Regions from separate parts of the Geobacillus sp. PLS 41 genome, predicted to be linked through region 2. Evidence: riboswitches for the same ligand, from Rfam matches in the RefSeq annotation. Region 2 holds a riboswitch; the other holds the start of a gene.
The links. A riboswitch is a leader RNA that binds a small molecule or an ion and turns the genes downstream of it on or off. The one in region 2 is predicted to bind cyclic di-AMP.
Positions count from the first base shown of each region.

Region 1 (15,579 bases), 460 kb from region 2:
CCGTGGCTTCAGGCGCTGCAAGAGTGGCCAGACAAGGTGGAGAAAGAACGGGCTGCGTTTCAAGAGCGCCTGCTTGCCTCGTTGTCCCGTTTGCTTCGCCGGCCGTAGGCGTCCCGATGAATGACGGGGCGCTTGTTTCTCTCGGCTCGGCCTCTATGATTCTCCATTATGCAGGCAAGCCCAATGGTAAGAGTCATTCATATTCTTAGGATTTTGGTCCATCACCATAACGTGTGCTTGAGAAGCAGGGTTTTTCTCGTTTTACCGAGAAACGGATGAGGACGCGAATGATCCAAGAATCCTACACCTTTAGGAGTGCGGAGTGTCAACCGGCATGAAAATCATGGATTGGCTGATTTCTCCTTGGAGAAGGAAATATGGCATGTTTTGAAAAAGCCAAGGGCACCTTTTGATAAAAATGGAATGCGAATCGATGTTCTCGACATGAGCGGCGGAAGTCCCAAAGTGCTTGCGATATGTGTTGCTGAAAGCAGTTCCATCACACGTTGATCGTGAATGTCTCCCCAAAGTGTTTAGCTGGCCCGAGCGTTAGCGTAGAGGGGGAGAACGTTCAATGACTATGATACAAAGAAAGTAGGTAGCTATATGGTGAAGGCATCGCGAAACAATCTTTGTCCATGCGGCAGTGGGAAAACGTACAAGCATTGTTGTGGGAAGAAAGAAGCAGTATCGATAGAATCTCTAATTGACCGTGAAGTGGCCAAATGTATGCAAGATGTGTTTTCGTTTGCGTTAGAGCGATATGAGGAAGAGCTTGCTTTCATGATGTCTGGTTCTCCATTTCAAGGGCTTCCTAACGAGCTGGAGACCAGCGCCAATTTATTGCTGACGAACTGGGCGATTTTTCACAGACACGTTGATGACAAAGGGATGACAATTTTTTCAGCCTATATGAGAAGCCGGCGCCGCACGCGGTGGCGTCCAGCAGTGCAAACTCATTTGAAGCGATGGGACGAGGCGGTTCCGTCGTTTGACGAGATCATTCATATCGAGGATGAGCGGCGTTTCCTTGTACGCGATCTGTTGACCAGAAAAGAAAAGTACGTCCGTTTTTTGACGCCGGAGGAGCTTCCGTCTGCTAGGGAGGGGGACGTGTTAGTAGGATGCCTCGTTCCACATGGGGACGAGTGGGCGTACTTCATGAAGGTGCTGCCGATTCCAAAGAGCGGGAAGGATCGGCTTGCGCGGGCGCTTCAAGCGGAATGGAATCCGGATACGAAAACGTGTGAAGTGTTTTTGCGCGAGTCGTTTCCGGAATTGCTTGAAATAGCGGTCCATGAGCTGTTGTGGCAGCTGCTGAGCGAAAAGGACTGGGGGGATCGAGATCAAGATGATGTTTTTCGCGAATTAAAGAAAAAGGAAGAAACAACCTCCTCCTTAGTGCTCAGCGAGGCTGCGTTCCTTTGGCGCGCATATTGCGAAATGGATGAACCGGTCATCAAGAATCCTGCTGTGTATGCGGCTGCACTCCGTTATTTGGCGAGTGAAATGGCTGGAAGAGAATTTGTCAATATGGAAAAGGTTGCGGAACACTACGGCGTTCCTGTAGAGGAAGTGGAAGCCGCTGTGATGGAATTGTTTTTATTTCGCACAGAGTTGCTCGATGATGGAGATGATGAGGGCGAGAATGATGATGAGTGGCTCTTTGACGATGGGGATGACGGTGATGAGATCTGGTTCGACGACGGTGGGATGGAGGATGGCGATGAGCTGGACCGTGCGATTGAGGAATGGCTTGACCAAGTTGAGGAGTTGTTTGATTGCGAGGGCTGGGACGTTGATCAAGTCCATCGCTTGATCGACAAAGCGATCCGAACATGGAAAAAGGACGGGTTGCTTGAAGGAGTCGATGCAGCTGAGTTGCGCAAGGAGCTCGAGGAGCTCGTCTGGGAGACGTTTGCCGAACGGGGATTTTTGTAAGGCGATGGACAAAGCAGGCAACAAAGGACAGATGGGTGCGAAAGAAGGTGCCCTTGAGAGATGACGGATACCTTCTTTCGCATGCGTTACAATCGGATATAGGCCAGCCGCTCGTTCGCTTCCTCGACGTCAAAGGCATCAGGGTCAAAATCTTCGCCTTTCATGTCGTACATCCAGTCTACCAGCTCGCGCAATTCGGGATCGGCAAGAGAGTCTTTTTGCGCCGCCGCTTCCAGCAGCTCCAGGTAGCCATAGACGCCGCCGCAATCCTCGGGAGGGCACGCCCGTTTTCCTTTCAGGCAAGCGGCGCGTTCCAACGGTTTTGGGAGTGTTTCAATCTTTTCAACAGTGACGGTATGGCGCCAGTAGTCGCCAAAATCGTAAATATATAGAAACTTTTGTTTTTCTTCCGTCAGCCATTGCTGTAATGGGATGCGGCGGGCGTCCATCAGTTCTTTTTCCAGCTGAAACGAATCCCAGCCGTCAGGGATGCCGATGAGAACGCTTCCGAAATCGAATTCGTATAAATGGGCTTGTTCCCATCCCATCGCTTCTTGGATGATGAGATGAAGCTCGTGAAATGTCGCATGTCCGGGAACAAGGACGCGCCGCCAAATCGGCGGGCGGATGCCGTTTAATGTGATTTTCAGCTGGTAGGCTGTTTTGGACCGCCGCCGTTTGGAGGGGGGTGCGCTCTTTGGCGCCTCAACCCATCTGCCGTGTGGACGGTCCCGCTCTGTCGGATGGAACATGGCAGACAATTCGTCGATCAGTTTAGCAAGATTGTCGGGGTTCATAGCCCTCGTCTCCTTTCGGATAAACGTTTTGTATAATAGTAGTTTATCCTGTCCATAGTAGAATTTAAACATTATTGATGGAAATATTGAAATAAAGAAAGATGGGAGAGGAGGATGACGCATGTCGATCGGCTGGAATGACCCATGCCCGTGTGGAAGTAGGAAAAAGTATAAGAAGTGCTGCATGAACAAACAGCAGAATCATGAAATCAAACGGGTGCGCCAGCGCCGCTTTTTTGGCCAAAAATATGAGCTGTCGCAAATGGTGCAGCGATTTTTGGATGAATCGCTGTCTTACAACGAACAAGCAGTGGCGAGACGGACGTTTTACCAAAAAATAGAGGGTATGAAGTATTTGTAATATTTTGGATTTTTTGAAACACTTTGGTGCTTGTTCATTCACCGTTTTCCCAATGGAATGCGCGTCATTGAATGGTTCCAGCGCGACAAAGGACACCGTCTCCCGTTGGAGCACGGAGCGCTTTTGGCGCTTCTGCGTGTTTCTTCATGGGGACGGCTTATCCATTCGGACATCGGTTAGAGAAGCGATGGTGGTATGTCGGCCGTAGCTGGATGGTTCGACTGGGTTGCGCGTTGTGGCTGCTGTCGTGTGAAGAGGCATCATGCAGAAAAAGGAGAGCTATTGTCGGTTGATGGATGCCGCCCCGCTAGTTTTGTCGAGCGGTTTTCCCAAGTGACAGACAGGAAATTCCCCGTTGTGCGCGAACGATATAGTAGACAAATTGGAGACAACGGGGGAGGGAATGCGCATGAGGCGAGGAATATGGCTCGCCCTGTTGTTTTGTTTGCTATGGCTGGCTGCGGCTGCTTGGCCGGTGGGGGCGAAAGGGGAGAGTGGGAAAACCGCTCAGTTGGCGGTGGTGACGGCGGATCAGGTGAACGTCCGCCAAGGGCCGGGGGTGCCATACCGTCCATTGGCGAACGTTCACCGCGGCGAGGCGTATCGGCTGATCGAGGTCAAGGATGGATGGGTGAACATCGAGTGGAAACCGAATCGAACCGGGTGGATCGCCGCGCGGTACGTCGCGTTGGCAAAAGAGACGGCCGTCGTGCAAGAAAACCGACTCCGCCTTCGACAAGAGCCGAGCCGAGATGGGCGAATTATCGGGCATTTGGCGCGGGGAGAAACGGTATGGGTCATCAAGGAAGATGGGGAATGGACGGAAGTGATCGCAGACGGTGCGATCGGCTGGGTGTCTTCAGCATACCTCACTGCGGCTCGGGAGTCATCGATTTCGCATCAAACCGGAATCGTCAACGCCAGTTCGCTCAACGTTCGGGCTGAGCCGTTATTGAAGGCAGCGCGCGTCGGACGCCTTGTCCGTGGTGAAGAGGTCGAGATTGTGGAAAAGAAACCGGGATGGTACAAAATTGCCTCCCAAACAGGGCTTGATGGGTGGGTGTCATCCGCATATGTGCAGGTAAAGGGTGGACAAGCTAATGAAAAGGAAGCGGAAGCGCCCCAGTCGGCTGACCGCTCGCTGCTTTCAGCCATCGCGCCTAGCGACTCCCGCCTTTATGTAGACAGCTGGACGCGCGGTCCTGTTCAGGCGCTGGCCGGAAAAACGATCGTTCTTGACGCTGGCCACGGAGGCAAAGACGGCGGGGCCCAAAGTGTCGATGGCATCAAGGAAAAGGAGTTGACGTTGGAAACCGCCAAGCTTCTGAAAAACAAGTTGCAATCTTACGGCGCCCGCGTCGTGCTGACGCGCTCTAGCGATGAGTATGTGCCGCTGTCCGCGCGCGTGGCGATGGCGCGCCTGTATCAAGCGGATGCGTTTATCAGCCTGCATTATGACAGCGCAGATGACCAACAGGCGAGCGGCATCACCGTTTATTATTACGACCGTTTTGCCGATTACGGCTTAGCGCAATCATTCGAAGACCCGCTTTCCCGATTGGCCGCACTGCCTTTCCGCGGCGTTGCGTTTGGCGACTATTACGTGCTGCGGGAAAACGACAGACCGTCTGTATTGCTTGAGCTCGGCTATGTAAGCAACCGCACAGATGCGGCGACGGTGGCGACAGACGACTATCAGGAAGCAGTGACGGCCGCGATCGCGGATGCGGTTCGGCATTATTTTGAATAAGAAATGATCGTGGAGAAATCGTTGATCGGCGGTCTGTTCGTTTTTGTGATCAATCGGCCGTCATCAAGCAAACGGAAACACGCCGTGCAACCGGGGGGGTGGCTCCTCCCGGTTTTCTTTTGGCCGCAGAGCACAACCGGTGAACTCAGCGGCTAGGCGAAAACAATGAAAATCCCCAGGCGATTCGATATAATGAGAACAAGCGACAATAGCCGCAATGGATCAAAAAGGTGTGAGGAACGATGAAAATCACGATCGCCGGGGCGGGGTATGTTGGGCTTGTGACCGCCGCCTGCCTGGCTGATAAAGGTCATGATGTCATATGCGTGGATGTCAATGAGGAAAAAATTCGGCGGTTGAATGAAGGAATCGTCCCCATTTATGAACCGGGGCTCGAACCGCTCATCCAACGGAACAGCGCCCGCCTTCGCTTTACCACAGACGATGCGGAAGCGTATCGATGGGCGGAAGTGATCATGGTCGCGGTCGGCACCCCGCCGCTGCCGGACGGATCGGTCAAGCTCGATGACGTATGGGAAACGCTGCGCCGCATCGCCGCGTCGGCCGAACGCGACTGCCTTGTGGCCATCAAATCGACCGTGCCAGTCGGTACGGGAGACGAAGCGGCTCGCTTTTTGGCGGAACACGGACGCGGGGGGTGCGTATCGATGTCGTTTCCAATCCGGAGTTTTTGTCACAAGGAACGGCGGTGCGCGATACGTTGCAGGCGCCGCGCATTGTGTTAGGCGTCGAATCGGAGAGAGCTGAGCGGATAATGAAGGACCTCTACGCCCCGTTTGCGCTCCCGTACGTTGTCACCGACCGCAAAAGCGCAGAGATGATCAAGTACGCTGCCAATGTGTTTTTGGCGCTGAAAATTTCGTACATCAACGAGATCGCCAACGTATGCGAGTTGGTAGGGGCCGACATTCAGGCGGTGGCGGAAGGAATCGGCATGGATCCGCGCATTGGCCGCCGCTTTTTGCGCGCCGGCGTCGGCTACGGCGGCTCTTGCCTGCCGAAAGATACGAAGGCGCTTTATGCGTTGGCTGCCTCCCATGGCTATTCGCTCAAAACCGTGTGGGCGGCGATGGACGTCAATGAGAAACAAAAATGGAAGCTTCTTGACAAAGCGCGTCCGCACATCGGAGATTTTCGCAACCGGACTGTTGCTGTGCTTGGCGCCGCATTCAAGCCCGGCACTGACGATGTGCGCGAATCGCCGGCATTGGCGAACATCGAACGGCTCATTGCCGAAGGAGCCGACGTGCGCGTCTGGGACCCGGCCGCCCTCGGTCATGTCTCGCGCCGTTTTGGCGATGCGGTTGTTTGTTGCGAGACAATGGAGGAAGCCATTCGCGGCGCGGATGTTTGTTTCATTTTCACCGAATGGCCGGCTGTGCTGCAATTTGACCTTCACCGTTACAAGACGCTGATGAATCGGCCAATTGTGCTTGACGGGCGCAACTGCTACGACCCGAAACAAGCCGACGCCGCCGGCCTCATCTACGAGTCGATCGGTCGGCCGGTGGGGCATAGGCAGCTGAAAGTGGATCGGGCTGTTGACGTTCTCCAGTGCGCCTCAGCTGCCTTTTTCCACAAACAAAGTGAATAGGGATGCCGCTTAATTGTCCCGTTCGCATCGCCACGACGGCTTTTTTGTAAAAAAGGGAATAAGGCGGTCTGTCCGTTCGATGGAAGTGGGATAGTAGACATGCCGGCGGGCGCGGGGCATCAATCGCCGTTTCAAAGAAAGAGAAGGTTATGTTTCCAGTGGTTTTATGGGAAAACGTGGGGTCGTGGCCCGCCACTTTGAAAGCGGAGACAGGCGGGGAAGAGAGCGGCTGAAGAAGCCGTCTTTTCCCACCGCTATGGGCAGGCGGCAAAAGGAGGGATGTATCATCCGCATTCGCTTAGGTCTGTTTGGTGCGGACGATTCGCTGTCAATTATTCAGGCGGTGGCGCAAGAGTACAAAGAGCTTGTTTGCGTTCCCGTTGTGTATTGGGATGAAAGTGAAGTGATCGATTTGATCCGCCCGCTCGCGTCAGAAGTTGATATGTGGCTGTTTTCCGGACAAGTGCCGTATTCGATCGTCAAGCAGTCCAGTGAGGTCGATGCGCCGCTGTTTTATGTGCCACATATTGGTGCCAGCTTGTACCGCACACTGCTGCAGGCGCACTATACGGAGCAGATTCCGGTCAGCCGGCTTAGTTTTGACACGTACGAGCGCCGCGAAATCGAACGGCTGCTCGAAGAGGCGGGCATCGAGGAGCCGATTCCATACGTCAAGCATTACGAGGGAGGCATTTCGGCCCAGGAACTGTCCGACTATCATTACACCCTTTGGAAACAAGGGAAAACGGAAGCAGCGGTCACCTGTTTGCGGACAGCCCATCTCGAACTGGAGAAACTCGGAATGCCGGTGTATCGGGTATTGCCTGCCCGCTCGGCGGTGGAAGCGGTCATCCAAACCATCATTCGCACCGGACAGATGCTGCAGGTGCAAGATGCGCAAATCGCCGTGCAAATGATTGAAGTCGATGCGATGCAGGCGGCCTCCCCAGAGACATTTTCGACCGATGACATATATCGTCTGGAGATGAAGACAACGGAAAAATTGCTACGGTATGCAAAAAAAGTCCAAGGGTCGCTGAAAAGCGCCGGGCCGGGCCGCTATGTCATTTTTACGACAAGGGGCGCATTAAAAGAGATCACCGATGGCTATAAAACGGTCCCCTCGGCGGAGGAGACGGAGCTCTTGTACAGCGAGGTCATCGCGTGCGGAATCGGCATCGGCCGAACGGCGTATGAGGCCGAAATTCAGGCTGGGAAGGCGTTTTTGCATGCGAAACAAAGCGGACGGGGTGCGTGGATGGTGGTGTTTGATGACGGAACGATCTCGGGTCCGTTAGGAAAAAGTGTGCACCTCCGCTATTCGCTCGGCGGCGGAGAACTGCGGCAGCTGGCGGAGCGGACGGGATTAAGCGCCGCGACGCTCTGCAAATTGAAAGCAATATTGCAAAAACGAGGAACCAACGAGATCGAAGCGCATGAGTTGGCCTCTTACATGGGGATTGTGCCGCGCAGCGCCCGCCGGATTTTAAACCAATTGGAGACCGTGGGCCTTGCCGAAGTGGCCGGGGAAACAAACCCGTATCCGCGCGGGCGTCCGCGCAAAGTATACCGCATTTTCTTATAATTGCTCGATCAGCTTCTGCCTTTAGCGACAGGCAGAAGTTTTTTGTTGTCTTGAAGGCGTTTGTATTATTTGTATTATTTGAAAATTTCATCTGTTTCCATTATAATTAAGGACATATCCGAAAATTATCCGTAATTGGCGTGAGGGGAGGATAGCTTGATTCAAGGGGAACGTCTTTGGCAACGGCTCATGGAACTAGGGGAGGTCGGCAAGCAACCAAGCGGCGGCGTCACGCGCCTCTCGTTCACTGCTGAAGAGCGGCGGGCCAAAGATCTCGTCGCTTCCTACATGCGCGAAGCCGGGCTTTTCGTATATGAAGACGCGGCTGGCAACTTGATCGGACGGAAAGAAGGGACGAATCCGGATGCCACGGTCGTCCTTGTTGGATCTCATCTCGATTCGGTTTACAACGGCGGCTGCTTTGATGGACCGCTCGGGGTGTTGGCCGGCGTGGAAGTCGTTCAGACGATGAACGAGCACGGTGTTGTGACGCACCACCCAATTGAAGTAGTGGCGTTCACTGACGAAGAGGGAGCGCGCTTTCGTTTCGGCATGATCGGCAGCCGCGCCATGGCCGGAACACTGCCGCCGGAAGCGCTCGAGTGCCGCGACGCGGAAGGGATTTCCCTCGCTGAAGCGATGAAACAGGCGGGGCTTGACCCGGACCGCTTGCCGCAGGCAGCGCGAAAACCAGGAACGGTGAAAGCCTATGTCGAATTGCATATCGAACAAGGACGGGTGCTTGAGGAGACAGGACTTCCAGTTGGCATCGTCACTGGCATCGCCGGTCTGATTTGGGTGAAATTTACCATCGAAGGAAAGGCGGAACATGCCGGCGCCACGCCGATGTCATTGCGGCGCGACCCGATGGCGGCGGCCGCCCAGATCATCATAGTGATCGAAGAGGAAGCAAGACGAACAGGGACAACGGTCGGTACTGTAGGACAGTTGCATGTATATCCGGGCGGTATTAATGTCATTCCGGAACGGGTCGAATTTGTGCTCGATTTGCGCGACTTGAAGGCTGAGGTGCGCGATCAAGTATGGAAAGCCATAGCCGTGCGGGCAGAGACGATCGCCAAGGAGCGGAACGTCCGCGTCACGACCGAGCGGCTGCAAGAAATGCCGCCGGTGCTATGTTCCGATGAGGTGAAGCGCGCGGCGGAGGCGGCGTGCCAAAAGCTTGGCTACCCGTCGTTTTGGCTGCCGAGCGGCGCAGCCCATGACAGCGTACAGTTGGCTCCGATTTGCCCAATCGGGATGATTTTTGTCCGCTCCCAAGACGGAGTGAGTCATAGTCCGGCGGAATGGAGTACTAAAGAAGACTGCGCCGCTGGAGCAGAGGTGCTTTATCATACAGTGTGGCAACTGGCCCAAGGGGAATAACGAAAAAGACAAACGAACAGGGGGAGACCATGGATGACAAGTGAAGAAATCAAACGACTCGTCGATGAAGTGAAAACGGACGTCATCGCCTGGCGCCGTCATTTGCATGCCCATCCGGAATTGTCGTTCCAAGAAGAGAAAACAGCGCAGTTTGTCTATGAGACGCTGCAATCATTCGGTCATCTTGAACTTTCGCGGCCGACGAAAACGAGCGTCATGGCGCGGCTCATTGGCCAACAGCCAGGCCGGGTCGTCGCCATTCGCGCTGATATGGACGCATTGCCGATTCAAGAGGAAAACACGTTTGAGTTTGCCTCAAAAAACCCAGGCGTGATGCATGCGTGCGGACATGACGGCCATACGGCGATGCTTCTCGGGACGGCGAAAATTTTCTCCCAGCTGCGCGATGACATTCGCGGTGAAATCCGCTTTTTGTTCCAACACGCGGAAGAATTGTTCCCCGGCGGGGCGGAGGAGATGGTGCAAGCTGGTGTCATGGACGGGGTGGACGTCGTCATCGGCACTCACCTTTGGTCGCCGCTCGAGCGCGGAAAAATCGGCATTGTGTATGGGCCGATGATGGCCGCACCCGACCGCTTTTTCATCCGCATCATCGGCAAAGGCGGCCACGGGGCGATGCCGCACCAAACGATCGATGCGATCGCCATCGGAGCGCAAGTCGTGACGAACTTGCAGCACATTGTCTCGCGCTATGTCGACCCGCTCGAGCCGCTTGTTCTGTCCGTGACGCAATTTGTGGCGGGTACGGCGCATAATGTCCTGCCTGGGGAGGTCGAAATCCAAGGGACAGTGCGCACGTTCGATGAGACGCTGCGGCGCACGGTGCCGCAATGGATGGAGCGCATTGTCAAAGGGATCACCGAAGCGCACGGCGCCTCGTATGAGTTTCGATTTGACTACGGCTACCGCCCGGTCATCAACTACGATGAAGTGACCCGCGTCATGGAGGAAACGGCGTGCGAGCTGTTCGGCGAAGAGGCAGTGGCCCGCTTGAAACCGAACATGGGCGGCGAAGATTTCTCCGCCTTTTTGCAAAAAGCGCCCGGCAGCTTTTTCTACGTCGGCGCGGGCAATGTAGAAAAAGGCATCGTTTACCCGCACCACCACCCGCGCTTTACGATTGACGAAGACGCGCTTGAGATTGGCGTGCAAATGTTTGTCGCGGCGACGTTGAAACTGTTGGCGGGGGCGGAATAGCTGTTTTCGCTTGACATATCCAAGATTGTCAGTTCAAACGTTTGATCCTTGGGTGGCGGGATTGATTGGCGCCGCTGGGTTGCTCACTGCCATGGTGCCAGGGTCGATGATTTTAGTGACAGCATCAACGTTGTGGTGAGTTGGATTCCGTTTGGCCCAGTTACGGTGAAAGAAGGAAAGCGGGCGATGTAGGAGGAAAAGTTGGCGATTGGACATCGTGCTTATCAATGGACGGGGAAAGCAAAGAAGGCATGGAATGCATCCGTGCCTTCTTACATGCTTTATGGTTGTCTAACGTGCATTGAATCGCAACTTTTCATTTAATGTAACATGAGCTTCATCCAAAGTTCGCTTGTTTGGTGAATAAATGATAAATAGCATTTCATCATGATGAATCGGACAGTCGCCGCTGGCTTGACAAAATTTTATCAAGCTGAAGGCAGCCTGCATACGAATGTCCTCTTGAAAATCCGTGTGAATCCCTTCCTCCAGTCCGAATGGATCTTGAAAGTTCGTCATGTTGTTCGACCCCTTTTTCCAATTAGTAGATGGATCACGCTACGTTTACGATGATCGGTCAGCATTGGCCGCTGTTGTGTTTGACTGCGCGGAATAGTTTGCTGCAAGGTGCATTGCATGAACCTTTTTAAATGGCATATGCAATCGATAAGAAAATTAACCAAGGCACCCCAAATTGTTTTACACGATGTAACCCATGTCGTCCAACGCCTGAAACAGCGGATTCGACAACTGACGAATCCCAACTAGATCCTCTCCATGCAGGAGCACATCCAGCGAGTAAATCAATACATCATGGGATGGATCGGATATTTTCAACTCATAAACACCCAATGCTCCGTCTCTTATTGCATCGAGGGTCGAGAGGCATTTTGTTTGCCTAGTCACTGTCGAACTCGGGTGCTTGAAAATAGATGAAAAATAAAGAATAAATTAGTTAGCTTATGAAAAAATAAATGTAAAACGCTTTCTTGATGATTTTTCCGTTTATTTTCAAAAAAATAGCTAATTTTAGCTGTTTGACGGTATGGTGGACCAAGAGTATAATGAGCCTCAAATTAAATAACCATTCATTCCCTAAAGATCGCTGAATCCGAATAGGAGCGGGGGAACCAACCGTGGCTTTGTGCGCCACATGGGGTGAATCCTGTTCAGGACGCCTGTTCTGAACGGGTAGGGTGACTCTCATCACCCGAATCCGTCAGCTAACCTCGTAAGCGTGTTGAGAGAAGGGGGGTATTTCCTATGGCTTGACATAGGCAGCCAGATACCCTCTGGCTGTCTTTTTTTGTTCTTTTTTATAAAAAATATGTAATTTATGTAAAAAATAATAAATTTGGTTTGTTGAGAAATCTTCGTGTATGTATAAGTCAATGTTTCCGAACTTTAAGCGGAAAGATGACAAAAGGCGGAGGGATCACTGATGTGGGATGTGATGATGGTTGTTTTGCTTGTCGTGAGCTTTATTCTCTTTTATGAATTTTCTGTTTGGTGTGATTCCGTGGTGAATGGAGGAGAAGAACAATGATCTGGATAGTAGGGATGGTGATATTGGGGGTATTTTGCTATCTCGTATACGCACTTATTTACCCGGAAAAATTTTGAACTGACGGTCAGATAAATTCAGTTATGAATTGGAATATGAGTGATCACGCGTGAGGGGGAAGAAACATGTGGCATGTCTTTTCGCAATATACACTTATTTTCTTGTTGTTGATCGTTATCGCGGTGCCATTGGGAAAATATTTATATGTGGCTTTCTTTGAAAAAGGAAAGATCGATCGTTTCTTTTCGCCCATTGAAGCGGTGATTTATCGATTATCAGGTATTCGCTCACTAGAAGAGATGACTTGGAAGTCGTATTGTACAGCATTGTTGATCGTGAATGCGGCATTGTTAGGTATATCCTATGGGCTTTTGCGTATTCAACATTATTTGCCGCTTAATGGGGCCAAAGTGGAAAATATGGAGCCGACTCTTACGTTTAACACTGTGGTTAGTTTTATGACAAATACAAACCTGCAGCATTATAGCGGAGAATCTGGATTATCCATTTTATCACAGATGTTATTTGTGACGATGATGATGTTCACGTCAGCCGCCACGGGACTGACTGTTGCTACTGCTTTAATTCGCGCGTTGTCTAAAAAAGGAAAAACGATAGGGAATTTTTATCAAGATTTTGTGCGCGCGAATGTGCGTGTATTGCTCCCGCTATCTGTCATCGTAACGATCTTGTTAGTGGCCTTTGGGGTTCCGCAAACCTTCTTGGCCCGCATGGCTGTATCAACATTAGAGGGAGGCACACAAACGTTAGCGCTGGGACCTGTCGCTTCGCTTGAGTCCATCAAACACCTCGGGACAAACGGAGGGGGATTTTTCGGAGCGAACTCGTCTCATCCGTTTGAAAATCCTCATCCGTTTACGAACGTAATCGAGATGTTATCGATGTGGTGCATTCCAGCGGCTCTGCCTTTTACGTATGGTCATGCTGTAAAAAATCGCAAACAGGGGTGGGTATTGTTTGCGACAATGTTCGTTTTGTTCGTCATGATGCTTGGGGTTGTGTACAATGCGGAACAATCTGGGAATCCCCTTGTGGGCAAATCAGGATTTGCAGCTGACCAAGGAAATATGGAAGGCAAGGAAGTACGTTTCGGCATTCCGCTGTCCAGTTTATTTACGGCGATCACGACAGCGGCCACAACCGGGTCAGTCAACAATATGCACGATAGTTTGACTCCGATTGGGGGGCTCGTTCCGCTGGCATTAATGATGTTAAATAACGTGTTTGGCGGCGATGGGGTAGGGTTTGTGAACATCATGATGTATGCGATGATTGCCGTTTTTTTATCAGGCTTGATGGTCGGGCGTACACCTGAATTTTTAGGGCGCAAGATCGAGCCAAAGGAAATGAAGCTGATCGTCATCGCGTTGTTGCTTCATCCTCTCATTATTTTGGCGCCGTCAGCCATAGCGTTAATGACGCACATGGGGACCGAGGCAATCAGCAATCCTGGCTTCCACGGCATTTCGCAAGTGGTGTATGAATATACATCTTCGGCGGCGAACAATGGGTCAGGATTTGAGGGATTGAAGGATAATACGGCATTTTGGAACATTTCGACTGGTGTTGTCATGCTTTTGGGGAGATATGTTTCCATTATTGCGATGCTTGCGGTCGCTGGGTCTTTGGTCGGAAAACAGCCAGTGCCCGAAACCATTGGAACATTCCGTACCGATACAGCCACATTCGGCGTCATTTTATTTGGGACAGTGTTCATTATCGGAGCACTTACCTTTTTCCCTGTTCTGATCCTGGGTCCGGTGGCGGAATATTTAACCATTCGCTAAGGAGGAAACGTCGAGATGAGAGGGAATGACAATCGCCAATCACTGTTTCAGCCAGAGCTTGTGCGGCAAGCGGCAATAGAGAGCGTCAAAAAGTTAAATCCTCTTGTGATGATGCGCAACCCAGTAATGTTTGTCGTCGAGATTGGAACATTGATCGTGTTGCTTATGCTTTTGTTTCCTCGCTTTTTTAGAATAGAGGATTGGAAATATGAATTAGCGGTATTCGTCATTCTTTTGCTCACGATTTTATTCGCTAATTTTGCTGAGGCTTTGGCGGAAGGACGAGGAAAGGCACAAGCGGAATCGCTCAAGAAAACGAAAGCGGATACGATCGCCAAGCGGATCAGCGCAAAAGGGGAAATAGAACTGGTTGCGTCCACACAGTTGCGAAAAGGGGATATTGTTCTCGTCGAAGCCGGTGATCTCATTCCAGGTGACGGCGAAATCATAGAAGGGTTGGCGTCCATTGATGAATCGGCCATTACTGGGGAATCCGCCCCTGTTATTAAGGAGGCAGGGGGAGATTTCAGTTCGGTGACAGGCGGCACAAAAGTCGTCAGCGATTGGATTAAAGTAAAAATCACAGCCGACCCCGGCGAGTCTTTTTTGGATAAAATGATCTCTCTTGTTGAAGGAGCAACGAGGCAAAAAACGCCGAACGAGTTGGCGCTGAACATTTTGCTTGTGACTCTCACGCTCATCTTTTTGATTGTCGTTGTCACATTAGTTCCGATTGCCCGTTATGTCGGCATCCATTTGTCGATAACAACCTTGATCATCTTGCTTGTTTGTTTGATTCCGACGACCATTGGCGGCTTATTATCGGCCATTGGAATCGCCGGGATGAACCGCTTGACACAATTCAACGTGTTGGCGATGTCCGGAAAAGCGGTGGAAGCGGCAGGGGACGTTACAACTATCGTGCTTGATAAGACGGGAACGATTACGTTTGGAAATCGAATGGCCGCCCAGTTTATTCCTGTTGGCGGGACTACAGAGGAGCAAGTACGGGAAGCAGCCGTTTTGTCTTCGATTAAGGATGAGACACCTGAGGGGCGTTCTGTTCTTGAATTGGCGAAACAGCAAGGATGGAAAGCAGATGTTGCTGAGTATGAACACGAGGAGTTTGTCCCGTTTACTGCCGAGACAAGAATGAGCGGCATGAACGTTCAAGGCATTCCGTATCGCAAGGGAGCGGTGGATGCCATTTCCCGTCATGTCAAACAGCTGGGCGGCCGCATTCCAAGCGATTTGAAAGAAAAAAGCGAACAAATCGCTAAACAGGGGGGCACGCCGTTGGCTGTCTCCGTTGGAGCAGACATCGTGGGCATCATCTATTTGAAAGATACCGTAAAACCGGGAATGCGCCAACGATTTGATGAATTGAGAAAAATGGGGATCAAAACGATCATGTGCACAGGAGACAACCCACTGACCGCTGCAACGATTGCCAACGAGGCAGGAGTGGATGAGTTTATTGCGGAAAGCAAGCCGGAAGACAAGATTCGTGTTATTCGGGAAGAACAAGCGAAAGGGAATTTGGTTGCTATGACG
Region 1 covers NZ_CM151395.1:808,077-823,655, forward strand. Annotated here, with positions in the region: gene ACVX3G_RS03965 (YecA family protein) at 1-108, shown strand, start outside; gene ACVX3G_RS03970 (SEC-C domain-containing protein) at 607-1,941, shown strand; gene ACVX3G_RS03975 (plasmid pRiA4b ORF-3 family protein) at 2,028-2,738, opposite strand; partial or broken gene ACVX3G_RS03980 (SEC-C metal-binding domain-containing protein) at 2,860-2,904, shown strand; gene ACVX3G_RS03985 (hypothetical protein) at 2,923-3,099, shown strand; gene ACVX3G_RS03990 (N-acetylmuramoyl-L-alanine amidase family protein) at 3,509-4,849, shown strand; partial or broken gene ACVX3G_RS03995 (UDP-glucose dehydrogenase family protein) at 5,092-6,464, shown strand; gene ACVX3G_RS04000 (helix-turn-helix domain-containing protein) at 6,721-8,049, shown strand; gene ACVX3G_RS04005 (hydantoinase/carbamoylase family amidase) at 8,206-9,435, shown strand; gene ACVX3G_RS04010 (M20 family metallopeptidase) at 9,469-10,653, shown strand; partial or broken gene ACVX3G_RS04015 (tryptophan 2,3-dioxygenase family protein) at 10,977-11,172, opposite strand; gene ACVX3G_RS04020 (hypothetical protein) at 11,353-11,505, opposite strand; gene ACVX3G_RS04025 (hypothetical protein) at 11,464-11,589, shown strand; cyclic di-AMP (ydaO/yuaA leader) riboswitch at 11,747-11,905, shown strand; gene kdpF (K(+)-transporting ATPase subunit F) at 12,214-12,276, shown strand; gene kdpA (potassium-transporting ATPase subunit KdpA) at 12,343-14,025, shown strand; gene kdpB (potassium-transporting ATPase subunit KdpB) at 14,041-15,579, shown strand, end outside.
Region 1: another riboswitch for cyclic di-AMP. It lies ahead of kdpF (K(+)-transporting ATPase subunit F); the one in region 2 lies ahead of ACVX3G_RS01585 (APC family permease).

Region 2 (15,579 bases):
ACCGCTGCGGTTCGGCGATATGCCTTTCCTTCCGCGTGCACCTCCAATTGCAATACGACATCTAGGTTCCGAATGTGTTGGGCGACCGAACCACCTTCCAGCAAAAATTCCCCTTCCAACGTTTCACCAAGGCGCACATGAGGGCGATGCAGCACGAGATCCACTTTGGCAGCGCCAATGCCGAATTTCGATAAAAACTTTTTCCACATCGGACCTCTCTCCTTTTTCATCAACCTATTTTCACATTTGAATTACGAACGAGCCGCCAAAATGGTGTCACCGAAATAATTTGATCAACCCTAGGACAATCAACACAACCCCAGGCAGCATTGTCGCCTTTTTCATGATTCCCGTTTTCGACACCATGTACCCCAACGATAAGCCGACTCGGATGAACATGAGAGTAAATACGCCAACCAACAGGGAAAACGAAAGCGGCGGGAAATGCAAAAGCGACGAACTGATCCCGGCGCCAAATGAATCCATCGACAAAGCGATCCCGATCAACAACGCTTCTTTTTGGCTGATCGTGCCTGAACGATCAAGATCCCCAAGTTCAGGCCGTTTCAATACTTGAACAGCGCCGCTGAATCGGTTAGCCTCCCCTGTTCCATCACATTCCATAGAGGAATCGCTTCCGTCTCCCTTTGGCTTATAGACGTTATAAATCGCCCAACCGCCAAGCGCCATGAGAATGACTGAAGCAAGCCCTCTCTCGACTTGCAACGGCAAAACAAGCGCCAACAGACGGCCGATGTTCATGGACACAAACACCATCATTCCAGACATGCATGCAATAAGCGCCAACGAAAAGCAGGAAAAACGGACACCACCCATTCCATACGTAATGCCTACGCTCAAGCTGTCCATGCTCACGCTGAAAGCGAGCAAAATCATGGACACCCATAACCACATATGAATCCCCCCTGCCGTACAATATGCAATTCCGTACGGAGAGGGGACTTTCTTGCCATTCGACACGCATCGATTTCCGGGGAAATGTTTCCCCTTTTCTCGACATTATTCCCGCAAATGATACGGCAGCGTCGCAATGACAACATCTTTTTTCATGATCAAGAAAAAGCGCAAGATGATGGCTGTTTGGTTATGCAAAAATGTATGCCACCATTTTTTCACGATAAATTGCGGCAAGAGCACCGTCACCGGCGCGCGGTCTGCTTCTTTTTCCGCTTTCGTGATGTATTCTAATAATGGCGACAAAATGGTTCGGTACGGTGAATAGATGACTTCCAACGGAATGTCCGGATAAAACTTCTCCCACTTTTGCCGCAGCTTTTGTTCGTCTTTTTCGTCGAAAATAATCGACAGTGCCGTAATGTCGTCGGAAATGCTGCGAGCGTACTGAACGGATTGGGCGACCACTTTGCTGACGCCGGAAATGGGAATAATGACTTTTGGTTTCAACAGTTTCTCGCGCTGTTGCCACTCCCGTTCGTCAAGCCGCAATTGCTCGCCAAGTTTTTTGTAATGCTCGTGAATTCGGATGAACATCCAGACAAACAACGGAATCGCCACGATAACGATCCACGCTCCTTGCGTAAATTTAGCGACCATCGTGACGAGCGTGACGATCCCGGTGACCACCGCTCCCGTTCCGACGGTGAGCAGCACGCCGAACTTCCGTCCTTCTTCCCGTTTCCATAATTTTTTAATCAACCCGCTCTGACCGATGGTAAAGGAAAGAAAGACGCCAACCGCATAAAGCGGGATGAGCGAATGAGTTTTGGCATGAAACGCGATGATCAATACGATCGCCAGCACGCTCAACAACATGATGCCATTGGAAAACACGAGGCGATCGCCCCGGGCCGCCAAGCTTCTCGGCAAAAAACCGTCCTTCGCCATAATCGACGTCAGCTGCGGAAATCCGGCAAAACTCGTATTCGCCGCGAGCACTAAAATGACCATCGTGGCCAGCTGAAACAAGTAAAACACAAGACCATTCCCAAATACATGACGCCCGATTTGCGAAATGACCGTTTGATGCTCGGTCGGAGTAACGCCGAATCCCGCCGCCAACACGGTGATGCCTAAAAACATCACGCCAAGCAATGCGGACATCCATCCCATCGTAATGGCAGCGTTTTTTGAACTGTCCGGCCGGAACGCCGGCACGCCGTTGCTGATGGCTTCGACCCCGGTCATCGCCGAACATCCCGACGAAAAGGCGCGCAGCAAAATAAACAAACTGTAACCGGACGCAAACATGTGAGCTGAGGAAGCATGCTCATGCATCGTAAACCCATGCCATCCTTCATGCCACAACTGCCACCCGCCGACAGCGATCATCACGAGAACGAAGCCAATGAACACATACGTCGGGTAGGCGAAAACTGTTGCGGATTCGGTAATGCCACGCAAATTGAGCACCATCAAAAACAAGACAAGGGCGACAGCGAGCTCCACTTTCCACGGCAGCAACCCCGGAAACGCCGATGTCAGCGCGGCGACGCCGGAACTGATGCTGACAGCGACCGTCAAAATATAATCGATCATGAGCGCCGCCCCGGCCACTAAACTAATTTTCGTCCCCAAGTGGTCGCGGGCAACGACATACGCTCCGCCGCCAGATGGAAACGCATAAATGATTTGCCGATACGACAACGTTACTAACAACAGCAGTACTAAAATCGCCACCGCGATCGGCAGCGAATAGAAAAAGACGCTTGTCCCTAATAAAGCAAGCACAAGCAGAATTTCTTCCGTCGCGTAAGCCACCGATGACAGGGCATCGGAAGAAAAAACGGCCAATGCCTTCCATTTGGGTAATTTTTCATGCTTCAACCGTTTCGTTTCCATCGGTTTCCCAATCAACAAACGTTTTAACGAAGCCATGCTTCCGTTCCTCCCAAAAGCATAAGAGTTGACTCATCGATTCAAAAGAAAAAACCGCTGAGGACGCACTCAACGGCTACAAATGTTCTAAAGCCATACTCGTCCCTCCCCAAAGCGCTTGCGAGGTTAGCTGTCGGGTTCGGGCTTGGAGAGATGCCCGTCCTTTCGGATTCACCCCTAGCAACGAGCGTTGCAACGATTGGGTCCCCCGCTCCATGCCGGATTCAGCGCATCGAATCAAGTGATTGTTGCTTCCATATGTTACCCCTTTTCTTGTCCCTCCGCCAACCTTGAAAAAGGAGGAAAACAGCGAGTTTTTAGGCTTTTGGGCTTATTTTTTCTTTATTATTTCCCCTTCGCTCACGCTCCCGACATTTTTCTGTTTTTCACTCATCCAATCATCATTTTCCCTTTCGGATAGCGGAACGGATCGGGCTGACGGCGCAGCGTGACCGCGTACGCGATCGTCAACGGGCCGACGCGGCCGGCAAACATCGTCAAGGCAATGATCACCTTTCCGAGCGGAGACAACTCCGGAGTCAGTCCCATCGACAGCCCGACGGTTCCAAACGCCGACGTCGCTTCGAATAAAATCATGAGAAAGTCTTTTCCGCGCTCGGTGATCGTCAGCACCATCGTCACAAACATGACGATAAACAGCCCGCTCATTGTCACGGTCAGCGACTTGTACACCGTATCGTACACGATCCGTTTCCGAAATAAAATGACATCCTCTTTCCCGCGGATTTGCGACCAAACCGCGCCGAGCAACGTCGTAAAGGTCGTTGTTTTGATTCCTCCGCCCGTCGAACCCGGGGAAGCGCCGACAAACATGAGAAACACGATCAAAAACAGCGTCGGTTGCGTCAAATCCGGGATGTTAAGCGTATTCGAGCCCGCCGTTCTCGGAGTGACCGCTTGGTAAAACGCGGACAAAAACTTGCCTGAGAGCGACAGCGGCCCCATCGTCTTCGGATTGTTCCACTCCAGCAGCAATATCAGCGCCATGCTGGCCAACACCAGCCATGCCGTCGTGATCACCACCACCTTCGTATGAAGAGACAGCCGCCGTGTTTGCCGGTACTCATACACTTCATTCATGACAATAAATCCGATGCCGCCCAGTATAATTAAAATCGGCACGACAAGGCTCACGACCGGATCTTCCACATAGCCGGTCAAACTGCGAAACTCGCCCATCAAGTCAAAGCCGGCGTTGTTAAAGTTGGAAATCGCATGAAAGAACCCAAAGTACACGGCTTTCCAAAACGGCATATCGAACGAGAAACGAATCGCCAACAGCAATCCGCCGATGCCCTCAATGACGACGGTAAAAACGAGAATGCGTTTCACGAGCCGAACAATCCCTTCGATGCTCAGCTGATTGAGCGCCTCTTGCAGCAACAACCGCTCTTTCAAGGAAATCCGCTTGCCGAGCAAAAAGGCAAACAACGTAGCAAATGTCATAAATCCAAGCCCGCCCACTTGGATCAGCGCTAAAATGACCAGCTGGCCGAACAACGTGAACGTCGTCCCCGTATCAACCACAACAAGTCCGGTCACGCACGTAGCAGATGTCGCCGTAAACAAGGCGTCTAAAAACGGAAGTCCTTTTCCGTCAACGGTCGCCGTCGGCAGCATCAACAAGAAAGCTCCAACCAAAATAATCAAGGCAAAGCCGGACACTAATACTTTCGGCGGATCGAAAAATTTACGGTTCGTATTCAAAGCCCCATCCCTTCCCCCTCGCTCACATAATCGCCTCTTTATAGTTGTGGATGATGCATAGAAAAAATATACCAAAAACAAGCTTGTTCGGGTACTCTAAACCATTTTCATCATAACATTCTTTCTGCATAATAAAATGGATAAAGGGCATGGCCACCGACTTCAAGAATGTGGATGCATTGAAACCTTTTCCGTCTCCGTTCGTCTATATGAATGGCAAATGGCAGTCCGACTGGGACCACACAGGCATTGAAGCGCGGAAGGGGGCTTGCACCAGTCCCATAAAAACATTCCATTGACTTTTGGCAACAGACGTATTATGCTACTTGACATGGAGACGTTCCGATGTAAAATCATGTAAGAATAAAACGTTTGTTGCTGTGGGCAACGGCTGTTGATATAAACATAGAAGCATCGTTAAGAATACGAGGCAAAGGAGGAGAAGAGGACGTGAAGGCAATTTGGGAAAAATGGTTGAAAAAATGTCGTTCTCTCCCTAACCAATACATTGGCTTTTTTATTTTTGCCGTGCTCTTATTTTGGTTGAAGACGTACGCCGCCTATTTAGCGGAATTTAACCTTGGCATCAGCAACTCCATGCAGGAGTTTTTATTGTTCATCAACCCGATCAGCTCGGCGGTATTCTTCCTTGGGTTGGCGCTGTTGGCCAAGGAAACGCGTGTGTACAAATGGCTCATTATTATTAATTTCGTTTTATCGTTCATTCTATACGCCAATATCGTTTATTATCGTTTTTTCAGCGATTTTATTACATTCCCGACGTTGACGCAAACGAAAAACTTCGGCGATCTCGGCAGAAGCATTTGGGAGTTGCTCCGCTGGTATGACGTGTTCTATTTCTTGGATACGATCATTTTGGCGGTGATCGTTTTCTCGAAGCGATTCTCGCTCCCGGAAGTGCAGGCCGGCCGATTCAAAAAAGGCGCCATTTTCGCTTCGGCCATTCTGATGTTCAGCATCAACTTGGCGCTCGCTGAGACCGACCGCCCGCAGCTCTTGACAAGAACGTTCGACCGTAACTATATCGTCAAATATTTAGGCGTGTACAACTATTTGATTTACGATGCATTCCAAAGCATGAAATCATCGACGCAGCGGGCGTTCGCAAACAAAAGCGACATCACGACTGTGCTGAACTATGTGCAGGCGACGTATGCCAAACCGAACCCGAAATATTTCGGCGTGGCGAAAGGGAAAAACGTCATTTACATTCATTTAGAGTCGCTGCAAAACTTTGTGATTAACTATAAGTTGAACGGTGAAGAAGTCACCCCGTTCTTAAACTCGCTCACCCGCGATCCGAACACATTCTATTTCGATAACTTCTTCCATCAAACGGGTCAAGGGAAAACATCGGACGCAGAGTTTATGCTCGAAAACTCGCTCTATGGCCTGCCGCAAGGGGCTGTCTTCACGACGAAAGGGCAAAATACGTACCATGCGGCTCCTGCCATTTTGCGCCAATACGGTTACACAAGCGCGGTTTTCCACGGCAACTACAAATCGTTCTGGAACCGCGATGAAATTTACAAATCGTTCGGGTTCGATCATTTCTTTGACGCCAGCTACTATGATATGAACGACGAGGACGTCTTGAACTACGGGTTGAAAGACAAACCGTTCTTCCGGGAGTCGATCCCGCTGTTGGAAACGTTGAAAGAGCCGTTCTATGTGAAATTTATTACACTGTCGAACCACTTCCCGTACCCGATCAGCGAGGAAGATGCCACAATCCCGCCGGCAACGACGGGAGACGACTCGGTCGACCGTTACTTCCAAACGGCCCGCTACTTGGATGAGGCCGTCAAAGAGTTCTTTGATTACTTGAAAAAATCCGGTCTGTACGACCGCTCGGTCATCATTTTGTACGGCGACCATTACGGCATTTCGGAAAATCATAACAAAGCCATGGCGCAAATTTTAGGAAAAGAAATTACGCCGTATGAACATGCGCAATTGCAGCGGGTGCCGCTGTTCATCCACGTGCCGGGCATAAAAGGCGGCGTCATTCACGAGTTTGGCGGCCAAATCGATTTGTTGCCGACTTTGCTGCATTTGCTTGGCATCGACACGAAAAATTACGTCCACTTCGGAACGGACTTGTTGTCGCCGGACCATCAAGAAATCATCCCGTTCCGCAACGGTGACTTCGTAACGCCAACCGTGACAGCGGTCAACGGCAAGTACTATGATACGAAAACGGGCGAGCCGCTTGAAGAAACGCCGGAGATTCAACGTCTCGAACAAATCATCCGCACGAAGCTCGACCTGTCGGATAAGGTTGTTTACGGCGATTTGCTCCGGTTCTATACACCGAAAGGCTTCAAGCCGGTCGATCCGTCAAAATATGATTACAATAACCGTGAAGAGGGAAGCGATCAATGATCGCCTCCCTCTTTTTTCTAGCGCTGCAGCAGTTGCTCAATGGCCCGCTTCGCATTCACGTAACCCGCCCCATATACGTTCGGGTCGCGCCCTTTCCACAAATCGGCGCCGTCTTTTAACGCCTGCTTGATTTCATCCGGCGTTGCATTTGGTTTGGCCTGAAGCATCAACGCGACAATGCCGGCGCAAATCGGCGTCGCCATCGATGTACCGGACATCGATATATAATGGTCACCGACCCGGCTTTGCTTATTCATCTTGTCAAGAAATGAACGCGGGGCGCGAAGCGATATAATGTTGACCCCGGGAACGACGAGATCCGGTTTTGTCACCCCATACTCGGTCGGCCCTCGGCTCGAAAACGACGCCACCTCATCGTCGGCGCGCGTTGCCGCCGTATCATGATCGTCAAGAGCACCGACGGTAATGATGCGGTCGCTAATGCCCGGGCTTGAAATCGTCCCATAATTCGGCCCTTCATTCCCTGCCGCCGCACAGACGACAATGCCCTGCTCCCACGCCCGCTCCGCGACTTGCACGAGCGGATCATCATTTTCTATCGGAAACGGCTGCGGCTCCCCTCCAAGCGATAAGGAAATAATATGGATTCGCTTGGTCGAGTTTTTCTTATTGTAATCCATGCACCATTCAATGCCGCGCATAATCGTTTCCAACGTCCCGCTCCCTGAACGATTAAGCACTTTAACGCCGATGAGGTTTGCCTCATACGCCGGGCCGGCATACAGTCCAGCGGACATGCGCCCATTTCCCGCCGCATCGCCGGCGCAATGCGTACCGTGGCCGTTGTCATCATACGGGGTTGTGCGCCCATTGACAAAATCGACAAAGGCGGCAATCCTCCCCTCCAAGTCCGGGTGCGGGTAAATGCCTGTGTCGACAATGGCGATCGTCACTCCTTTTCCGCTTAACTCCGTTCCGTTGACAGCCACATGTTTAGCATTGGCCGATGGGACTGCATTGTTTAACAGCGCCTTGACCTGCCGATTGAGGTACACTTTTTTCACTTTCGGATGCTCGAGCAGCTGCTCAATCGCTGCCGGAGTCACCCGCGCGCTCCATAGCGGGACATGGCGGAAATGGTGATGCAGTTTCATGCGGAAATGATCCCGCTCCGCTTTGGCCAGCGCCTCAATGCCCTCTGTGCCTTCAACCTCGATCAAAACAGAAACGGTCCTCCATTTTCGCAACCACTGCTCCATCCAGCGGTGAAAAATGCACGGCATTCGTGTCATCGGCTTATACATATTCACAAGCGCATGACGAAGCGGACGGTCAAGCCGTCCCGCATGGCGGCGGACGAGCTGCACGATCGAATAGGTGAACACATTCTTTCCCCCCTTGCGTGTTTCGCTATACTCATATGAAGGAAAGACGGCGAAAGAAGCGGCGAACTCACTAAGACAAACAGACAAAAAGCTTGCCCAGCGAAAACTAGGCAAGCCTTTCTTATTTACATTCCAATCCGCTCCAACACAATGTATTTTGCTTTTCCTAAATAACGCTCCACTTGGCGCAGCACATTTTCCTTCTCCGCAAATGCCCCGACTTGCGTTCCATCCACGATGACGCGCGTCAAATCACTCCCACTTGGCGCCTGTCCCCCTCCTTCGTCCGGCCTGCTTGGCGGAGGATCGTTCGGAGCATTCGGTTTCTTCCGCAGCCCAAGCGCCCGCTCCAACCCGTTCACATGCCCGCGGGCGACCATGCGCAAAAAACGGGTGTCATTCAGTTTTTCTGCATCCTCTTCCCGGTCAATAAACCCGTTCTCCGTGAGCACGGCTGGCATCGCGGTCTCCCGCAGCACATGAAAATTCGCTTTCTTTTTCCCGCGGTCGCGAAATCCTGTAGCTTTGACGACTTCTTCGTGAATGGCATCACGGATGCGGGCTGTTGCCAAATCGTCATCGAGCCGATCATAAATATAATCTTCATACCCCGTGCCGCCACCGGCATTCACGTGAATCGCGACGTATACATCCGCCCCCCCATTGATTGGCCCGGTCCGTCCGCTCATCAAGTGACACCGTTTCATCTTTTGTTCGGCTTAGCTGCACGGAAACTCCTTCATACTCATTTTGCAGCAGACGATTGATTTCGAGAGCGATAAACAACGTAATGTCTTTTTCCAACAACCCGTTGCCGACCGCGCCGGCATCGTTCCCACCGTGACCTGGATCGAGAAAAATTTTAACCATTTTTCTTCTCCTTTCACATCCTTCGTCGTTTCGGAATATGGCACTGTTAGCATAAGCGTGGCACTCCAAAATGCCATAGATACTTCCCCAAGGCCAACAAATAAGGCGCAGTCAAAAAAACGACTGCACCTGACATTCCCGCTGATCGACTTGTTCGATATGATGAAAGCCCCCCACACAGCCATACAAGAAAACATAGACCGCTAGGCATTATACAAACTGTCCACTCTGTTGGCTTCGACTGAACTTGTAAACAGCCAGAAGGAAAAAGGTCAGCGCAAAGGCGAGAAGAATCAACAGATGCCAATACAAACTTCCGAAAGAGCGCCCCTCCTGCAGCTTTACCAAACAATCGAGCGCCCACCGCTGCGGTATAAAATACGCCGCTTTTTGCAAAAATTCCGGCATCAGCTCGACCGGCCAAAAACAGCCGGCCAGCATACATGTCGGCACGGTAATCAATGGCTGCAGCGCCCCGGCGGAAGCAGAGCTGTTCGCAAACATCACTGTAATCAAAGACAAGCCGATCGCGGATAAAGAGAAAAGCAGGAGCACCAGGGCCATTTGCCACATCGGAATATGAGGATCAATATGAAAGATGTTCTTCATGGCCACGAGTGTCACGATGATTTGTGCCGTCATCATCAACAAATTCACCACGATATTCGATAACACATACGTTCTCGCTTGAATCGGCGTCGTCAATAAGCGGGAATAGGTGCGCTCTTCTTTTTCTTTGATGATGATCTCCGTCAAATTTCCCGCTGACATCAACATAATCATGACCAAATAACCGATCGTTTGATACGTGACCCCTTTTTGTTTGGCTGTGTCGGACAGCGAGTGAACGGACAGGCGGAACGGCGCTTGTTGATACCGTTCATACATCTTCCAAAAGAGATCGCGATCCCCATTGGCCAATCGCCCCAATGTCGCCAAATGATCGATGTATTCATGCAAGTACGACTTGATGAACATCGTGATTTCCGCTCCCTTGAGCGAGACAAGTTCTATCGGCCGGGGCTGGCCGTGCTGAACGCTTTCGGAAAACCCTTGGGGGAAAATCAGCACGCCATCCACCTTTTGCGAGGTGATTTGGTCGTCCACCGCTGATAACTTCACGCTTTTCACGGAGAGATGATCAAGGCTTTTCAGAAAACGGATCGTATCATCGGAAATCCGCCCATGATCCTCATTGACCACCCCGATGCGCACATCCTTGGCCGGGGAGCTTCCGTAAGCAAACAAGGACAACAGAATCGCGGCCAAAGGGGTGCCGAAATAGAGCAAAAAATTGATTTTCCAACGAAACGTTCGCTTTAACGTATATCTCACCAACCAGATGACGTCATTCACCTTATAATCCCTCCCGTCTCGCCATCGACACGACAGCGATCATCAAAAACAACGCCGCTATACCGATATTCAGCAGCATAGTAGGAACGACGCTTGACAAATCGTTCGCATACACGATTTTGAAAATCGTGTCATTCATCCAAGAAAGCGGAGACAAATGGGCATACCATGCTGTTTCATCGATCGGAAAATAAGCGCCGCCGAAAAAGGAAGACAGCTGAATGATGACCATCGCAATCGTTCGCGCCGCTCCTTCCGTCCTTGCCATATAGCTCATCCCTAGACCAAAGCTGATGGCTAAGACCACCTCGGTCAACAGAAGCAGCCATACGAGGCTGACGTGATGCCCCCAATCGGCATGAAACACCCATTGGCTGAACAACATGACGACCGCAACACAAAGAAAATTCGCCGCCACGTTCCCGGTCAGCTTTCCAATAAAAATCTCGCTTTTGCGAACAGGAGCAGCCAAAAGGCGATCAGCCGTCTTCCGCGTCCGCTCCCCCCGCAGCAACGAACTGCCCGGCAATGCGCTGTATAAAGCAATCATCGTTGTCATCGCCACCGCATAATAATCCATCGCTCCCGGTTTGCGCTTGGAATGCAGCGACCGTTCTTGAATATACTCATCATGCACATGTTTATTGGATGGAACAAAACCAGGCTTCACCTCTGAAACGGCCATCGCCAGCTGGCATCGGCCGACAAACGCGGCCATCACCCCCTCTACAATGCTTCCTTTGATCTTGTTGCGCTCATTGGTGTACAACTCCACTCCATGCGGGCGGATCTCAATGTATCCATCCGCTTTTCCTTCCTGCACCGCTTTCGTTCCTTTTATCCGGTCGGATGCCTTTTGAAAATCGATGTGGGCTTTCTTCCCTGCTTGGATCATCGTTTGAATATACGGCGACAACGGCCCTGCTTTTTGATCGTTGTACAAGACGTGTACATCACCGACGGAAATCGTCCAGTGAAACGTGTTGGAAAGGGCTGTTCCTAAGATGAACATCAGTACGATCGGAAACAGCAGCATAAAAAATAGCGTCCGGACATCACGAAAATCGCTTTTGATTTCCTTGGCTGCAATGCGAAAAATATTCAAAAGAAGCACCTCCCTCGCATGATGGCACTCCAAACAGCTAATCCCGCAAATTTCTCCCCGTCAGCGCCAGAAAGACCGTTTCCAAGTTCGGTGATTTGTCTTCAAGCGAACGGATTTCGACACCGTCATTGATCAGGCATTGCACAATTTCGTTTAAATTATTGACACTGATATCCGAACTGATTTTGATCATATTTTCTTCACATTGCACCGCCTTGACCCCGGGAATGTCTTGAAGATGCTGCTTGTTGAGCCGATCCATCCCCCTGATTTCCAGCCAAATATCTTTTGTATCGGTGATAATCGCTTCCAGCTGCTCCTTTGTCCCCTCTGCGATGATCTTTCCATGATCAATGATGGCGATCCGTGTGCAAATCTCCTCCACTTCCTCCATATAGTGGCTTGTATAAATGATCGTGCATCCCATCTCATTGAGCTTTTTCACCGAAGCCAAAATATAATTTCGCGACTGCGGATCGATGCCGACTGTTGGTTCGTCCATAATGATGAGCTTCGGCCGATGGGCAAGAGCGCAGGCGATATTGAGCCTCCGTTTCATTCCCCCTGAGAAATGTTTCGGATAAATTTTGCGCTTATCGCTTAAACCGACAAACTCGAGCGCCTCTTCAACCCGCTGGCGCAACTCCGCGCCGCGCAGTCCATACAACCCGGCAAAAAATTCAACATTCTCATACGCCGTCAAATGTTCATAGATGGCGATTTCTTGAGGCACGATGCCGATCTGTCGTTTGGCAAACTGGCGATGCTTGGCGATGTCCTTGCCGAGAATCTTGATTTCTCCTGCATTCGGGCGCAGCAACCCAGCAATCATATTGATGGTTGTGCTTTTTCCCGCGCCATTGGCTCCGAGGAAGCCAAAAATTTCTCCTTCGGCAACCGTAAGAGACATATGATCGACAGCGATGAAGTCACCAAATTTTTTGGTCACTTGTTTGATCTCTAAAATGTTCATCGTTCCACCTTCTTTCCATGCTTGGTGTTATTGATTATAGAAAAAAAGATGAACTCCTGTAAGTGCAGGAATTCATCTCGTTGACATGAGAAAATTCACGATTTACTCATGAATCGGAAGCAACGTCGTGACAGAGAAACCGTTCGTTCCATCGACAATGACCGTGCCATGAACAGAGGCCGCCCGTTCCTCCATGCCGATGATCCCGAGTCCTTTCTTGATCTTGGCCGCACCTTTCCCGTTATCTTTCACTTCCACCTTGATGACTCGATTCAACACGTGAATTTCAACGGCAATGGCCGTGGCCTCAGCGTATTTGCTCGCATTCGTCAACGCTTCGGCAATGTTCTCATAAATCACTTTCCATTGGATTGGTGTAATCACATCCAAATCCCCTTTGCATACGAGCGGAACCGGGAGATGATGTTGGGCGGAAAATTCCTCAATGAATAATTTCACCCGATTCAGCCCGATTTGCTCGAGCGGTGGCTTGATCTGTTTTAATGTCATCCGGATTTGTTCCATGCCTTCTTTGGAAATATGGATGGCGTTTTCCAACAGTTGTTTCGCCTTGTCGCGGTCCCCATCCATCAACCGTTTGGCCGCCTCCATCTGAATGAGCGCTCCAGCGAGCGAGTGGCCGATTTGGTCATGGATGCGCTGCGACAGACGGTTCCGTTCTTCCAACTGCAACGTATATTCCGACTGCTTGATGTATTGATGATATTCGCTGATCCTTCTTGTCAGCCGATGCAAATCGTTGCGCATTTGATCCAAACGATCTTCTTGTTGTTCCATCCGCTCGATGTGCCGCTTGACTGCCGTCACGCTGACAAAACTGAACAATGCCACAAAGCCGTATAATTTCCCCGCCGATGGATCAAGCCAAATCATCGGCGTCAACAACACCGCCCCGATCCCCCAAACTCGGTGGATATACACGGAGGCCAGCTCATACCCATTGAGAGGCAGCAACAACGCCCATAACGGCTCCACAAAGGCGGCGGCTAGAACGAGAAGAGCAACGGAACCAAACGCCGCTCCCCTTTTCCAACTCATATGGCGAACGATCAGGGCAAACAGCTGAAGACAAAAATAGATCAGAGAGACTAGAACAAAGCCCGCTCCCGTTCTCTGTTTCGATGAAATGTAATCGAATGCCGCATAGCCCCATACAATCAGCTTGTAAATGATCAGCAGCGATTCCATAACATCCCCTCAGCCGACTTTTCCCGTCAGATAATAAACGGCAATTTGCGTTCGATGTTGCAGTCCGGTTTTGTCCAAAATCGATGTGATGTAATTGGCCACCGTTCCCTCGGAGAGAAATAGCTGTTTGGCAATCTCTTTATTCGAAAGCCCCTTCGCAATGAGCGCCATAATGTCCAACTCTCGTTCCGTAAACAGGCTTTTATCGATTTTCGGGGCTGCTTCTGTTTCTTCTTTTAAGTTGGACTTAATTTTGTCCATCACAATCTCCTGCATCACCACTTGGCCGTGATAAACCGCTTTGATCGCTTCGCGGATTCGTTCCGGGTCCGTATTTTTTAAAAAATATCCTTTTGCACCGTATTGAATGGCGTCTAGAATGTATTCATCATCATCAAACGTCGTCAAGATGAGCGGCTTTGTCTTCGTCTGCTCGCATAGAAGCTTTGTCGCTTCCACTCCATTCATGTTCGGCATGCGCACATCCAATAACGCGACATCAACTTCATGATGTCGACAATATTCCACTGCCTCTTTCCCATCGCCTACAGTCGCGGCGACATCAAACTCGTCATACGTGCTTAAGATGATCCGCAGCCCTTCGCGGACAAAGGGATTGTCATCGGCGATGAGCACTTTTATGCGCGGAACATGGGACGAAGAGTGATGTTCCATCTTTACCCACCCCTTTTCATCATGACGCCTGTCCACTACCTCGCGTGCATGATTTTCATGGTTTACTTTCATCTTTCCAAAACCGGAGGAACTATTCTTTCAACGTGGACCATTCGTGCACACAAACATATGCCTTCAAGGCGGCCTTCTGTCCAGCGAGTGAGAAAATGATTGTACACAAATCGGCAACATCCTATGATGCTCCGGATATACGGTTCCTGTTCTTTTGTCGGATAGAGACGGACGGAACAGGCTTGGCGCATTCCAATCGTCAAGAAAATTATACCATATTGCGCTTCCTCCCACTCCTTTAAGGGGGAGAGGAGCACAAGATTTCTGTAATGAATAAGGGCGATTTTTTCCGTTGCCACAGAGGAAATGAACCAAAGCAAGAGCAGGCCGAACCGAGTCGACGCTGGGATGCGTCCGGTGTTGCCAAGAGTAGCTGTCGGATCAAGACATGGGAACAGAGCCAAGCTCGATCGAATAGGCAAAACGGAAGGCAGGTCGAGGTGCCCATTCACCAACGGAGCGATCATCCTGTACCGAAACAGTGCGATGTCGTGTCTCATCGACTTATCCATCTGGATCTCCTCCTCGTCTTTCCCACCATCCATATACATTTGAATGTCAATGACAAAGTCGTGAAACTTGATCAAATTTCCTCCCCATCTTTGAAACAAATGGAAATTTCCGCCCGAAACGGCTCCTCACCACAACATGTACTTGACAAGCAATACAGCTTCCTGCACAAAGATTTGAAAAAATCACTGATTTGTTGATTTTCCCTTACAAGCGTAAATGGGGTATGTTCAGAAAAAATCATGTACAACTTTTGGTGAAGAGCCTCCGAAACAATTCACAAAAAATTTAGCACACTCTTCAGAAAAGAGGGAAAAGGCTTTCTGAAAGAATGTACAAGAAACGGTGTTTTGTTTTCGCAGAAAAATTCCATGGGCAGCGCACTTTGCCCTCCACCCGGGGATGAAAATCACACGTCAGTCCTGCATTTTCACAAAAAACATATTTTTACATAAAATACTAATATTAACTCA
Region 2 covers NZ_CM151395.1:346,311-361,889, forward strand. Annotated here, with positions in the region: gene ACVX3G_RS01575 (sporulation protein) at 1-209, opposite strand, end outside; gene ytaF (sporulation membrane protein YtaF) at 277-915, opposite strand; gene ACVX3G_RS01585 (APC family permease) at 1,021-2,856, opposite strand; cyclic di-AMP (ydaO/yuaA leader) riboswitch at 2,957-3,096, opposite strand; gene ACVX3G_RS01590 (TrkH family potassium uptake protein) at 3,247-4,584, opposite strand; gene ltaS (lipoteichoic acid synthase) at 5,035-6,990, shown strand; gene ACVX3G_RS01600 (S8 family peptidase) at 7,008-8,336, opposite strand; partial or broken gene ACVX3G_RS01605 (N-acetylmuramoyl-L-alanine amidase family protein) at 8,462-9,206, opposite strand; gene ACVX3G_RS01610 (ABC transporter permease) at 9,417-10,562, opposite strand; gene ACVX3G_RS01615 (ABC transporter permease) at 10,564-11,667, opposite strand; gene ACVX3G_RS01620 (ABC transporter ATP-binding protein) at 11,705-12,640, opposite strand; gene ACVX3G_RS01625 (sensor histidine kinase) at 12,743-13,849, opposite strand; gene ACVX3G_RS01630 (response regulator) at 13,859-14,524, opposite strand; gene ACVX3G_RS01635 (helix-turn-helix domain-containing protein) at 14,593-15,048, opposite strand; partial or broken gene ACVX3G_RS01640 (helix-turn-helix domain-containing protein) at 15,031-15,108, opposite strand.